Regions from separate parts of the Enterobacter quasiroggenkampii genome, predicted to be linked through region 4. Evidence: predicted binding sites of a transcription regulator. Region 4 holds the regulator's gene; each other region holds the start of a gene.
The links. The regulator CRP, encoded in region 4, controls carbon source genes, mostly activating them, when cyclic AMP is high. The targets are predictions, from matches to a motif close to ATGTGANNNNNNTCACAT.
Positions count from the first base shown of each region.

Region 1: V1572_RS14160 (sugar transporter) is a predicted target of CRP. The motif match lies at 2,491-2,508, and genes of this name have one in related genera.
Region 2: V1572_RS18690 (YfcZ/YiiS family protein) is a predicted target of CRP. The motif match lies at 2,362-2,379, and genes of this name have one in related genera.
Region 3: deoC (deoxyribose-phosphate aldolase) is a predicted target of CRP. The motif match lies at 1,096-1,113, and genes of this name have one in related genera.

Region 1 is NZ_CP143745.1:2,939,653-2,943,210, reverse strand. It holds gene V1572_RS14180 (YhcH/YjgK/YiaL family protein) at 1-123, shown strand, start outside; gene V1572_RS14175 (SDR family NAD(P)-dependent oxidoreductase) at 125-802, shown strand; gene V1572_RS14170 (PhzF family phenazine biosynthesis protein) at 799-1,590, opposite strand; gene V1572_RS14165 (PhzF family phenazine biosynthesis protein) at 1,618-2,406, opposite strand; gene V1572_RS14160 (sugar transporter) at 2,584-3,558, shown strand, end outside.
Region 2 is NZ_CP143745.1:3,918,517-3,922,074, forward strand. It holds gene fadJ (fatty acid oxidation complex subunit alpha FadJ) at 1-383, opposite strand, end outside; gene fadI (acetyl-CoA C-acyltransferase FadI) at 383-1,693, opposite strand; gene V1572_RS18690 (YfcZ/YiiS family protein) at 1,972-2,256, opposite strand; gene fadL (long-chain fatty acid transporter FadL) at 2,629-3,558, shown strand, end outside.
Region 3 is NZ_CP143745.1:1,247,160-1,250,717, forward strand. It holds gene V1572_RS06000 (YjjI family glycine radical enzyme) at 1-981, opposite strand, end outside; gene deoC (deoxyribose-phosphate aldolase) at 1,244-2,023, shown strand; gene deoA (thymidine phosphorylase) at 2,125-3,447, shown strand; gene deoB (phosphopentomutase) at 3,501-3,558, shown strand, end outside.
Region 4 is NZ_CP143745.1:189,208-192,765, reverse strand. It holds gene V1572_RS01055 (YccS/YhfK family putative transporter) at 1-1,699, opposite strand, end outside; gene crp (cAMP-activated global transcriptional regulator CRP) at 1,757-2,389, opposite strand; gene V1572_RS01045 (OsmC family protein) at 2,701-3,105, shown strand; gene V1572_RS01040 (phosphoribulokinase) at 3,201-3,558, opposite strand, start outside.

The DNA.
Region 1 (3,558 bases), 2.0 Mb from region 4:
GCCGCAGGAGACTTTGCGGTCTTTTGTCCGGGAGAACCCCACCAGGCGCTGTGCGCCGCAGAGGCGCCGCAGACCGTTCGCAAAGCGGTATTTAAAATTCCCCGAGCGATGCTGGAGGTCTGACATGCGTCACGCCGTCGTCACCGGGGCCAGCTCCGGAATTGGTGAGGCCATCGTCAAGCGTTTACTGGCGGAAGGCTGGCAGGTCACCGGGCTCAGCCGCCGGGCAGTGATGCTGAATGCCCCTGGCTTCACGAGCCTGCGCGTGGATATCAGCGATCCTGCTGCGCTGTGCAGTGCCCTGCAAACCATCGCGACGCCCCAGGCGGTGATCCATGCTGCAGGGATGATGGCCGCTGCGCCCCTGGGCCAGCTCGAAAGCGATGTGAGCGCCTCACTGTGGCAACTCCACGTCCGGGCCTGTGAGGCGTTGTTTAACCATTTTGCGCCCGCAATGGCCGCAGGTGGACGGTTTGTGGCGATTGGCAGCAGAACCTCTCGCGGTGCAGCAGGACGATCGCAGTACGTTGCCACCAAAGCAGCGATGGTAGGGATGGTCAGAAGCTGGGCGGCGGAACTGGCCCCGCGCGGGATCACCGCTAACGTGGTCGCGCCAGGGGCAACCCAAACGCCGATGCTCAGCGCACCGGGGAGAGAAACCTCGCCGCCGAAGTGTCCGCCAATCGGACGTCTGATCGCCCCAGAGGAGGTGGCGGGGTTGGTGAATTTCTTACTTAGCAATGAAGCCGCCGCTATCACCGGTCAGGAGATGGTGATATGCGGCGGCGCCTCACTCGGCTAGCGCAGGAAAACGCGCCCTTTCAGATACAGGGTGGCCTGACCGCCGATCAGCACGCGGTCGCCCTTCAATTCGCAGCGCAGATCCCCGCCACGGTGTGACACCTGGCGGGCATTGAGTGACGTTTTACCCAGCTTTTCGCTCCAGTAAGGGATCAGCATGCTGTGGGCAGATCCGGTAACCGGATCTTCGGGCACCCCTTCGCCCGGGCAGAAAAAGCGGCTGACGAAGTCATATTTATCGCCCGGCGCCGTCACGCAGATCATTTTATCCAGCGGAAGCATTGCCCCAATATCCGGCGTTAACGCTTCTACCTGCTGCTGGCTCTCCAGCACCACCAGGTAATCACGTCCAACGCGCACCTCTTTTGCCTCTGTGATGCCCAGGCCGCTAAACAACAGCGCAGGTGGGTTCTCGACCACCTCCGTTGACCACGCGGGGAAGTTCAGCGTCAGCCAGTCGCCGCTGCGTTTAACCGTCAGCTCGCCCACGAAGCGCGTGGTGAAGGTGATTTCAGTGTGCGGATAGTCAAGGTATTCGAAAATAACGTGCGATGCGGCAAGCGTGGCATGGCCGCACAGGTTAATTTCATCCAGCGTGGTAAACCAGCGCAGCTCAAACCCACCGTCGGTACGGACGAAAAAGGCGGTCTCAGACTGGTTATGCTGCTGCGCCATTTTGAGCAGCGTCTCGTCCGGCAGCCACTCTTCCAGAGGACATACCGCTGCCGCGTTGCCGCCAAAGGTTTTGTCGCTGAAGGCATCCACCAGATAAAAATCAATTTCCTGCATTGTCTCTTCCTCTCTTGTTATGGGTATTTAGCGCAGAAAAACTGTGCCTTTCAGATAAAGTGAAGCCTGTCCGCTCATCAGCACACGCGAGCCTTTCAGTTCACAGCGCACGTCGCCGCCGCGCGCGGAAACCTGACGGGCAAGCATGGCTGTTTTCCCCAATTTTTCGCTCCACCAGGGAATTAGCATGGTGTGCGCGGAGCCGGTGACCGGATCTTCCGGTACGGAAACGCCGGGGGAGAAAAAGCGGCTGACAAAATCGTATTCCCCCTCACCGCGCGCCGTCACGCTCACCTTATGCTCGCCCGGCGTCATCGCCGAAAAATCCGGGGCGAGGGCCTCGACCTGCTGGCGATTTTCCAGAACGATGACCCAGGCGCGCCCTTTACGGGCTTCAACGTAGCGGCTGATACCCAGCGCCGAAAGCATTTCCGGCGGGGGCGTCTCTTCATGGGTTGGACATGCCGGGAAGTCCAGCGTCATCCAGTCCCCCTCCCGGGTGACCGTCAGGCGGCCAGAGGCGGTATCAAAGTGGATCCGCGCGTCCGGATAATCCAGCTCGGTAAACAGTACGTGCGCCGCCGCCAGCGTAGCGTGACCGCAGAGATTGACTTCGCTAAGCGTGGTAAACCAGCGTAGCTCAATGCCCCCTTTGCTGCAGACGAAAAACGCCGTTTCCGACTGATTATGCTGCTGCGCCATCTTCAGCAAGATCTCATCGGGTAACCATGCTTTCAGCGGGCACACGGCGGCCGGATTACCGCCAAACGTGGTATCGCTGAACGCATCGACCAGATAAAAATCAATCTCCTGCATTGTCTTACCGCCTGTTTTTATTGTGTTGTTCTTTTATATTCAATGAAAACAGCGTCCCCGGCTACCGCTTTTATAAGGTAAATATTGAGATCTGCGTCACATAATGGTTGAGTTTTCGCCGTTCGACGTTTTAAGATCGTCTCCTCTTCTTTTCAGCAACGAATCTCAGACATCCCTATGACAACGAACACAGTTTCCCGCAGGGTCGCGTGGCTACGCGTGGTCACGCTGGCAGTTGCCGCGTTTATTTTTAATACCACAGAATTTGTGCCGGTTGGGCTGTTGTCTGACATCGCTGACAGTTTCCAGATGGAAACAGCGCAGGTGGGCATTATGTTGACCATCTACGCCTGGGTGGTGGCGCTGATGTCTTTGCCGTTTATGCTGCTGACCAGCCAGATGGAGCGGCGCAAGCTGCTGATCGGTCTGTTTGTCTTGTTCATTGCGAGCCATGTGCTGTCGTTTATGGCGTGGAATTTTACGGTGCTGGTCATGAGCCGAATCGGCATCGCCTTTGCCCATGCGGTGTTCTGGTCGATTACCGCGTCGCTGGCGATTCGCCTGGCGCCGGCAGGTAAACGCGCCCAGGCGCTGAGCCTGATTGCTACCGGTACCGCACTGGCGATGGTGCTGGGTCTGCCAATTGGCCGCATCGTGGGGCAATACTTCGGCTGGCGCACGACCTTCTTCGCCATCGGTATGGGCGCGCTGGTGACACTGGTATGCCTGATTAAACTGCTGCCCACGCTGCCGAGCGAACATTCCGGCTCGCTGAAAAGCCTGCCGCTGCTGATGCGTCGCCCTGCACTGCTGAGCATCTACCTGCTGACCGCCATCGTCGTGACGGCACACTACACGGCGTACAGCTACATTGAACCGTTTGTACAGGTGGTGGCGGGCTTTAGCGCCAACTTTGCCACCGTCTTACTGCTGATCCTCGGCGGCGCGGGCATTATCGGCAGCGTGCTGTTTGGCAAGCTGGGTAACCGGCACGCCTCCTTGCTGGTGAGCAGCGCCATCGGCCTGCTGCTGGGCTGTCTGCTGTTGCTGATGCCCGCCGCGGGCAGTGAAAGCCATCTGGCGATCCTCAGCCTTTTCTGGGGCGTGGCGATCATGATTATTGGCCTGGGCATGCAGGTGAAAGTGCTGGCC
Region 2 (3,558 bases), 1.0 Mb from region 4:
CAGATGCGGCTGTGGCAGGCCAGCGCCAGCTCCAGCCCACCGCCCAGACACGCACCGTGGATCGCTGCGATGACCGGGATTGGGAGACTGTTGATCTCCGACATCACCTGCTGGCCCTGACGCGCCAGCTCTTCGGCTTCCAGCGCGCTTTGCGCCCGGGCAATCATGTTGATATCCGCCCCGGCAATAAAGTTGTCGGGTTTGGCAGAGATAAACACCAGGCCGCGAATGGCTTTGTTCTCGCGGATCTGCTTTAGCATCGCGCGCACCTGAACGCCAAATTCGGCCTTCAGGGTATTCATCTTTTCATCAGGCACATCAATAGTGATAACGGCCACGTTATCGAGGCGAACCGTCAGATTAAATGCAGATGGCATATCCATTATTCAGCCTCCAGAACCATTGCTGCGCCAAGGCCGCCCGCCGCACAGGCGGTAACAAGGCCAAACCCACCGCCACGGCGACGGAGTTCATGTAATGTTTGCGTGATCATCCTCGCCCCTGTAGCGGCAAACGGATGACCGTAGGCGATAGAGCCACCCAGCACGTTGAATTTACTCTGATCCACTTCACCCGTGGCATGCGCGCGGCCCAGCACATCACGTGCGAAACGCTCGCTTGCCAGCAGCTGGACGTTTGCCAGGGTTTGCGCGGCAAACGCTTCGTGCATATCAATCAGGGTTAAATCAGCCAGCGTCAGCCCCGCGCGATCCAGCGCCAGCGGCGTGGACCATGCCGGACCCAACAGCATGTCCTGCCAGACGTCAATGGCGGTGAAGGCGTAGCTGCGTAAATAGCCCAGGGGAGTAATGCCCAGCTCTTTTGCACGGGATTCGGTCATCAGGATCACGGCGGCAGCCCCGTCCGTCAGCGGAGTACTGTTCGCCGCCGTCACGGTGCCGTGCTTGCGGTCAAACGCCGGGCGCAGTTTGGCGTAATCCGCCAGCGTTGACGTGCCACGAATATTGTTATCTTCCGCAAGCGGTTCGCGATAGGGCGGAATATAGGCGGTCATGACCTCATCGGTCAGCTTGCCTTCCGACCAGGCTTTTGCCGCAAGCTGATGTGAACGATGCGCCAGCGCATCCTGCTGTTCACGCGTAATGCCGTAGGTTTTGGCCATCTGCTCGGCGGTGTCGCCCATGCGCAGGCCGGTGGAATATTCCGCTACGGCAGGGGGAACAGGCATCAGATCGCGCAGACGTAAACGCGAGAAGAGTTTGAGCTTCTGACCCGTCGTGCGGGCTTTGTTGGCATCGACCAGGATACGCGCCAGCTTTTTACTGACCCCAATCGGCAGTACCGAAGAGGAGTCCGCTCCCCCCGCTATCCCGGCGCGAATGGTACCCGCCATCAGACTTTCGGCGACGTTCGCCACGGCCTGGAAGCTGGTTGCGCAGGCGCGGCTGACGCTGTAGGCGTCGGTATGAACATTCATCCCGGTACCGAGGACGATTTCCCGCGCGATGTTGGGGGCTTCAGGCATCTGCACGACCTGGCCAAAAACCAGCTGTTCGATGACCTCCGGCGGAATTTCGCTGCGAGCCAGCATCTCCCCCACTACCATTTTCCCCAGGTCGACGGCCGGTATGCCATGAAACGCCGTTGCCTGACGCGCAAATGGCGTGCGCAATCCACTGACGATGGCAATGCGATCGCCCTGACGGGTAATAAGCGGTAATGCCTGACTCATAACACTCCCCTGTAAAAAAATTTTCGCAAACGCAAAGTGGTCTGACCTGATAATAGTCTTAACCATTTTTTTACATTCAGCCAATCGGGGAAACGAAAAAATGCGAGCTAAAACACAGAGAAGAAAAAGAAAATGCCCCTGCATGGCAGGGGCATTTGTGCGGTATGTTGTCGGGTGCGCAAGGTAAAAGCAAAACGGTAACCCGTAGGTTACCGTTTTTAATGTTTGCGCCCTCTCCCGTGGGAGAGGGTCGGGGTGAGGGCATCAGGCCGCAGAAATTAACGCAGACCCAGCTGGAAAATCAGCGTTTCTGCTTCGCAAGCGAAAACAAAGTCGATGTCCAGCTTCACGCCGCCTTCCACTTCGGTAAAGGTCGACTTGATTTCACACGGATCGGATTCAACATCACGCGCACGCTTGCTCAGCGCGGCCAGGGTCTCTTCCGCTTCGGCGCGGTTGGTGAACACACGGCTGTAAGACGCGGTGCAATCGGTGTTGTCCATGATGGTCCCAACATCCATACAGCAGCAAACCGGGGTTTCATCAGCACTGCATTTACTCATAGCTCAATTTCCTCTGTATTCGCGCAACGCGCGAGATAAACACGATGCTGCTATTTTACGCCCCGGCTCGGGCTCTCTCCAGCCGTTAATGGCGCAAAATCGGATAAGTGACCAATATCACACTAAAAAATGATCTAAAACAAAAACCACCCTTTTGGGTGAGTCGCGATGGTCACAATTTTGCCAACCAGATCTCGTTTCACGAAACATGTTTGAAAATATTAATAAACAAACTTGCAACATTCAGGCTGGTCGGACCTATACTCTGGCCACTGGTCTGATTTGTCTGTCATACCTCAGACCCTACACTTCGCGCTCCTGTTACGGTATGTAACAATTATTGAATAAAAATAACTCAATGAGGTTATGGTCATGAGCCAGAAAACCCTGTTCAACAAGACTGCGCTGGCAGTCGCAGTGGCACTCGTCTCCACTTCCGCATGGTCAGCGGGCTTTCAGTTAAACGAATTTTCTTCCTCTGGCCTTGGCCGCGCGTATTCGGGGGAAGGTGCGATTGCGGATGATGCGGGTAACGCGAGTCGTAACCCTGCATTGATCATGATGTTTGATCGTCCGACCTTCTCTGCTGGTGCGGTTTATATCGATCCTGATGTCAACATTTCAGGCAAGTCACCATTCACTGGTGCGAGCCTTAAAGCGGACAATATTGCCCCAACAGCATGGGTCCCTAACCTGCACTTCGTTGCACCTATCAATGAACAGTTTGGCTGGGGAGCATCCGTAACCTCTAACTACGGCCTTGCTACCGAGTTCAATAGCAACTATCCGGCTGGTGAATACGGCGGTAAAACGGACCTTACTACGCTGAACCTGAACCTGAGCGGTGCTTATCGCCTGAACGATAACTGGAGCTTTGGTCTGGGCTTTGATGCCGTCTACGCCGATGCCAAAATTGAACGTTACTCCGGAGAGCAAACTGCTCGCCTGCCAAAAAACAGCAATAAAATTGCCAGTCTTGAAGGTGATGAGTGGGGCTATGGCTGGAACGCCGGTATCCTGTACGAGCTGGACAAAAACAACCGTTGGGGCCTGACCTATCGTTCCGAAGTGAAAATTGACTTCGACGGCGATTACAAGAGCGGCATCCTGAAGCCGGTGAACAACCTGGTTCCTGGTGCGGGTACCACCATTCCTTGGGGAACGTCAAACCAGACCGTTCCAGGTTCACTGTCACTGCATTTGCCAGAAATGTGGGAAGTGTCCGGTTACAACCGCGTTGCACCTCAATGGGCGATCCACTATAGCCTGGCCTATACCAGCTGGAGCCAGTTCCAGGAGCTG
Region 3 (3,558 bases), 1.1 Mb from region 4:
GTTTACCGCTTCTGCCAGACCGTACATGCCAAACATCGGCACAAACCGATCGGCATCAATCAGCCCCTCTTTCACCAGGAAGCTATTCTCAAAGAAGCCGGATTGTTGATACAGGAAATCGCAGCGGGCATCAATGATGGCCATTTGCTGCTGGCAGTAGTGCGGAAGGGCGCGGCTGAAGAAGTCTTCACTTGACGTGCTGTGTTCGGCGATGGCCTTGAGATTGAGACGCACCAGGGTGCTGCCACCGCCAGCCAGAGGCAGGGAGTTGTAACAGCTCACCACGCCATAACGGCCTTTTGTGAAAATTTTATCATTCACCGGGCCATTAGAAATATGCGGTTTGCTGCATTCACATATGTTTTTCGCCACCTCAAGCAGTAAATCATCCGGGGTGATCTCTGGATCATAAATAAAGGTCAGGTTCGGCGCGACCTGCTTCAGATCTGCATCGGCACGCAGAATGGCACGGGTGATGGGCGTATCTTCCGGCCCGATATTGGCATGCATAAAGGCATCCGGCAGCGTACGGTCAAGATAGCGCCAGAAACGTTTTATTCGGCTATTGATTTCTTCTTGTGTTAGAATTCTAACATATGGTTGCAGCAGCGCATCAAGCTGGCCGAGATAGACCGGCATCGATGTAACGGACGGGACATGATGGTAGAGGATGGTTAACAGCGAGAGGGCATCGTCGAGATCTTTTGCCCCTTCCAGCTCCAGCCATTCTGAACCGTTAGCCAGAAATTTTGCGTAATCCGGCAGAACGTAACGGGGTTTGTAAGGCGCATGGCCTTCGAACATGTCACAGATAAACCCCTCGTCCAGCGCGGCGCGCGCAACTTCAGGAAGTGCCGGATACGGCAGGTTGTTTTCCGCTTCCAGCGCCAGAAAATGACGTTTTTGTTCCGGGGTTAACACCGGGCTTGTCACAATCTGCTGGCAACGTTGCTGCAGGGCGTCGGGGCTGGAGTGGGGCATATTCGCTTCCTTGAATGTTCTGCGGATGATGAACGGATTGTAGAAAGCCTGCCTGTTGGCGCTTTTGATCCCACAGGGGGTATTGCTGCTTTAGTCGGCAATTTGCGCACTAAAGTTTGAAGAAGATCTCATTACAGTAATGCAAATTTGTACGCAGTTTTCATTAACTGTGATGAATGTCGAAGTGTGGATGCGGGTGGATGTTAGAATACTCACAGACCCGCAAGGTAAAATTTATACGGCACTGCCGTTGGAGATTGTTATGACCGATTTAACTGCAAGCAGCCTGCGCGCGTTGAAACTGATGGACCTGACTACCCTGAACGATGACGACACCAATGAGAAAGTCATCGCCCTGTGCCATCAGGCGAAAACGCCAGTGGGTAATACCGCAGCCGTTTGTATCTATCCGCGCTTTATCCCGATTGCCCGTAAGACGCTGAAAGAGCAGGGCACCCCGGACGTGCGCATTGCAACCGTGACTAACTTCCCGCACGGCAACGACGATATCGAGATTGCGCTGGCAGAAACCCGCGCGGCGATTGCATACGGTGCAGACGAAGTTGACGTGGTGTTCCCTTACCGCGCGCTGATCGCCGGTAACGAGCAGGTCGGTTTTGACCTGGTGAAAGCCTGTAAAGACGCGTGTGCGGCGGCCAACGTGCTGCTGAAAGTGATCATCGAAACCGGCGAGCTGAAAGAAGAGGCGCTGATTCGTAAAGCCTCTGAAATCTCCATCAAAGCCGGTGCGGATTTCATTAAAACCTCTACCGGTAAAGTGCCGGTAAATGCGACCCCGGAAAGCGCGCGCATCATGATGGAAGTGATCCGCGACATGGGCGTGTCCAAAACCGTAGGCTTCAAACCTGCGGGCGGCGTGCGTACCGCCGAAGACGCGCAGCAGTTCCTGGCGATTGCCGACGAACTGTTCGGCGCCGACTGGGCCGATTCCCGTCACTACCGCTTCGGTGCGTCCAGCCTGCTGGCCAGCCTGCTGAAGGCGCTGGGTCACGGCGACGGTAAGAGCGCAAGTAGCTACTAAGTTTGAATTGCCGGGTGGCGCTACGCTTACCCGGCCTACCCGGATCGTGGTCGGGTAAACCGTACCCGCCACCATTCACCCGATTCCTCATGGGGGTTACCGTGTTTCTCGCACAAGAAATTATTCGTAAAAAACGTGATGGTCATGCATTAAGCGACGAAGAGATCCGCTTCTTCATCAACGGCATTCGTGATAACACCGTCTCAGAAGGGCAGATTGCGGCTCTGGCGATGACCATTTTCTTCCACGATATGTCGATGCCTGAGCGCGTGTCGCTGACCATGGCGATGCGAGATTCAGGAACCGTTCTGGACTGGAAGAGCCTCAACCTTAACGGCCCGATTGTCGATAAACACTCCACCGGCGGCGTGGGCGACGTAACCTCCCTGATGCTCGGCCCCATGGTGGCAGCCTGTGGCGGTTACATCCCGATGATCTCCGGGCGCGGCCTGGGCCACACCGGCGGTACGCTCGACAAACTGGAAGCCATTCCGGGCTTCGATATCTTCCCGGATGACAACCGCTTCCGCGACATTATTAAAGACGTTGGTGTGGCGATTATCGGCCAGACCAGCTCTCTTGCTCCGGCAGACAAGCGTTTCTACGCGACCCGCGACATCACCGCGACCGTTGACTCCATCCCGCTGATCACCGCTTCTATCCTGGCGAAGAAGCTGGCAGAAGGGCTGGACGCGCTGGTGATGGACGTGAAGGTAGGCAGCGGCGCGTTTATGCCAACCTATGAACTCTCTGAGGCGCTGGCCGAAGCGATCGTTGGCGTCTCCAACGGCGCAGGCGTGCGCACTACCGCACTGCTCACCGATATGAACCAGGTGCTGGCTTCCAGCGCCGGTAACGCCGTCGAAGTGCGTGAAGCCGTCCAGTTCCTGACGGGGGAATACCGTAACCCGCGCCTGTTCGACGTCACCATGGCGCTGTGCGTTGAGATGTTAATCTCCGGCAAGCTCGCCAAAGACGACGCCGACGCCCGCGCGAAGCTGCAGGCGGTGCTGGACAACGGCAAAGCGGCGGAGATCTTCGGCCGCATGGTCGCGGCGCAAAAAGGCCCGACCGACTTCGTCGAAAATTACGCGAAGTACCTGCCCACCGCGACGCTCAGCAAAGCGGTGTATGCCGATAGCGAAGGGTTTGTCTCCGCCATGGACACCCGTGCCCTCGGCATGGCGGTGGTCTCAATGGGCGGCGGTCGTCGTCAGGCCTCAGACACCATTGATTACAGCGTCGGCTTTACCGATATGGCCCGTCTGGGCGACAGCGTTGACGGCCAACGTCCGCTGGCGGTGATCCACGCCAAAGATGAAGCCAGCTGGCAGGAAGCGGCGAAAGCGGTGAAAGCGGCCATCACGCTTGACGATAAAGCACCGGAAACCACACCGACTGTCTATCGCCGTATCACCGAATAGCGGTATACTGATCTGATCGATAATTTTTGAAGCACTACGTACGGAGAACAATTATGAAACGTGCATTTATTATGGTGCTGGACTCATTCGGCATCGGCGCAACCGAAGATG
Region 4 (3,558 bases):
CCGGCTCCTGCATCGCCTGGTTGAGCGAGTTAAACAGGGCGTTGTGCGCCTGGTTAACCTTCATGCGCTGATACGCCAGCGGGGAGGGCTGCGGGTCGTCGCTCAGGATCAGGCGAATGGCCTGCTGGTCGGCTTCCAGCGCGTCGTGGGCGTTCTGCCTGAGCAGTCCGCTTTGCCACTGCGGCCAGAGCCAGACCATACCGCCGAAGGCAATCAGGCAGCCGATCAGGGTATCGATCAGCCTGGCTACAATAAACTGTTCGCCATTGAGCGTGAGTAGTTGCAGGGTGTAAACCGCCGTCACCGTGAAGCCCACCATCGCCCAGCCGTAGTTTTTGCGGATAATCAGGTAACTCACCAGCGTGATCGCCAGCATCCCTGCCAGGGTGTAGCCTTCCGGCACGTGGAAGTGCAGCGTCACGCCCGCAATGATCAGCCCGGCCATGGTGCCGCCCGCCCGATGCAGAATACGTACCCGCGTGGCGCCGTAGCCGTTCTGGGTGACAAACAGCACAGTCATTAAGATCCAGTAGGGTTTCGGCAGATGCAGCGCCATGCCCATCAGGCTGGCGGTACTGAGCATCACGCTAATTCGTGCGGCGTTGCGCAGGGCGGACGATTTAAGCGACAGATAGCTCCTGAGCGCGGGCAATAACGGCAGCCGTTTTTGTTTATCCGCCATCAGGTCGCGCGGATAGAGCGGGCGCTGGGTGCGCAGCACGCGGGCGATGCGGCTGAAGTGCCAGGCGGCAAACTGGCCGACCGGGTTATCCGGATGCTGACGGGCGATTTTCTCCAGCGCGCCGAGCTGTTTTTCCATGTTAAATCGCATGGGGTAGCGGTGGTAAAGAATATCGTCTGCCAGCACCCGCAGACGTGCCGAAACGGTCTGCGCGTTCCAGCGGATCACCGCTTCGGCGTGGCTGCGCTCGACCAGCTTTTGCACCTCCTGCGGATGGTGCAGGCTCACGGAGATATGCTCCTGCAGATCCAGCCCGACCTGGAAGGTGCGCAGCAGCCGTTTGTACTCGTGGTTCTTGTTGGCGGCGAGCATATGCAGCTGCTGATAGCACTGGCTTATCAGATCCACCACCTTCTGCTGGCGCGTCAGCAGCGGCGGTAAGGCTTTTTCCGGATCGGTATGCTGGGTCAGCAGGGTGTATTTGGCTTCGCAGTACTCTGCTAGCTGCACATAGAGCAGGCTCAGGGATTCGCGCAGCGGCTGTTCCCGCCACAGCCAGAACCAGAACCAGTTGAACAGCCCGTACCACAGTGTCCCCAGGGCGTAGATCAGCAGCGGCTCCCACACCGGCATATTCCCGGCGAGGCTTAGCGTAAAGATGGCCGCAATCAGCGAAGCGGGAAGCAGGCGAGCGTGCAGCGAACTGATTTCCGCCGTGACGCCGAGCGTCATCGCCAGCACGGTCAGGATCAGCGGCAGCGGGATATCACGAGCCAGTAACAGCTGTACGGCAAGGCTACAGCCGGCAAACAGGCAGCCACCAATAATCAGGCGTTTGAAAAAGCGCTTATGCGGCGTGTCCAGACCGGCGATGTTGCAGCAGGCGGGCACGAGGGAAAACAGCAGGCCTTGCTGAAGGTGTCCGAGGATCAGGCCTATGGCCACGGGTAGACACAACACCAGCGTTTGTCGCAGTGCGTAGTTAACTTCCGGGTGATAAATCAGCCTGCGCCACATGGGGAGTAGAGACAAAAACGGCGTGACACCTTGCGATGGCACGCCGTTTGAGCGGAATTAACGCGTTCCGTAGACCACGATGGTTTTACCGTGGGCGGAAATCAGGTTTTGATCTTCCAGCATTTTCAGGATACGGCCCACTGTTTCACGGGAGCAACCAACGATCTGACCAATTTCCTGACGGGTAATTTTAATTTGCATGCCGTCCGGGTGGGTCATGGCGTCCGGCTGTTTCGCCAGGTTCAGCAGAGTTTGTGCGATGCGGCCCGTCACGTCCAGGAAGGCGAGGTTGCCCACTTTCTCTGAGGTGACCTGCAGGCGGCGCGCCATCTGGGAAGAGAGACGCATCAGAATATCAGGGTTAACCTGAATCAGCTGACGGAACTTCTTGTAAGAAATTTCAGCCACTTCACATGCTGTCTTTGCACGAACCCAGGCGCTACGTTCCTGGCCCTCTTCAAACAGGCCCAGTTCACCGATGAAATCGCCCTGGTTCAGATAAGAAAGGATCATCTCTTTCCCTTCTTCATCTTTGATCAGCACTGCCACCGAGCCTTTAACGATGTAATACAACGTTTCCGCTTTTTCACCCTGGTGAATCAGCGTGCTCTTCGATGGGTACTTATGAATGTGGCAATGAGACAAGAACCATTCGAGAGTCGGGTCTGTTTGCGGTTTGCCAAGCACCATGCGCTGTTATCCTCTGTTATAAGCTGTCACCAGAGTCATCAGATGCATCCGGACTCTGGGGTTGCAATCGAATTCTTACCCATACCCTGGGAAGTCGGCTACCGTAACGTTTCGCAGCCAGTAAAGTTTGATGTCCTCTGCATACATGTGTAACGTCAATGTATTACTGTAGCATCCTGAGTGTTTTAGCATAGCTTTCGCCGCGTGTCTCCTGGTGTCTCGCTTCAGCATGATGCAGGTCGCCTTCCATTGCGAGAAATGTAACGCACGCGTAATCTGTCACCAAAAATGCAACGTTGGAGTTTAAGAATATGCAAGCGCGCGTGAAGTGGGTTGAAGGTTTAACGTTCCTGGGCGAATCCGCGTCAGGGCACCAGATTTTGATGGACGGTAACTCCGGCGATAAAGCGCCCAGCCCAATGGAAATGGTGCTGATGGCGGCAGGGGGATGCAGCGCCATTGACGTGGTGTCGATTCTGCAAAAAGGTCGTCATGACGTGACGGATTGTGAGGTGAAACTGACGTCAGAACGTCGCGAAGAGGCGCCACGCCTGTTCACCCACATTAATCTGCACTTTGTGGTTACCGGTAAGGCGCTGAAAGACGCGGCGGTTTCACGTGCGGTGGACCTGTCTGCCGAGAAGTACTGCTCTGTGGCGTTAATGCTGGAAAAAGCGGTAAAAATTACCCATTCGTATGAAGTGATCGAGGCTTAATCTTTTGGCGGGTGGCGCTTCGCTAACCCGCCCTACAAAAGCTACAACTGCACGAACGTAGGCCGGATAAGCGAAGCGTCATCCGGCAACAGACGTCACGCAATCTGCTTTCCTTCCATCAACCGCTCCACAAGCGGCGTCATGATGAGCTCCATCGCCAGCCCCATTTTTCCGCCCGGCACGACCAATGTATTCATGTGAGAAATAAACGAGCCCTGTAGCATCGCCAGCAGCCAGGGGTAATCAATGCCTTCGAGATTGCGGAAATGGATCACCACAAAGCTCTCATCCAGGGATGGGATACTTTTGGCCGCGAACGGGTTGGAGGTGTCCACCGTCGGCACGCGCTGGAAGTTGATATGGGTGCGGGAGAACTGCGGCGTCAGGAAGTTGATGTAATCTTCCATGGAGCGCACCACCGAGTCCATCACCGCCTCTCGCGAATGGCCGCGT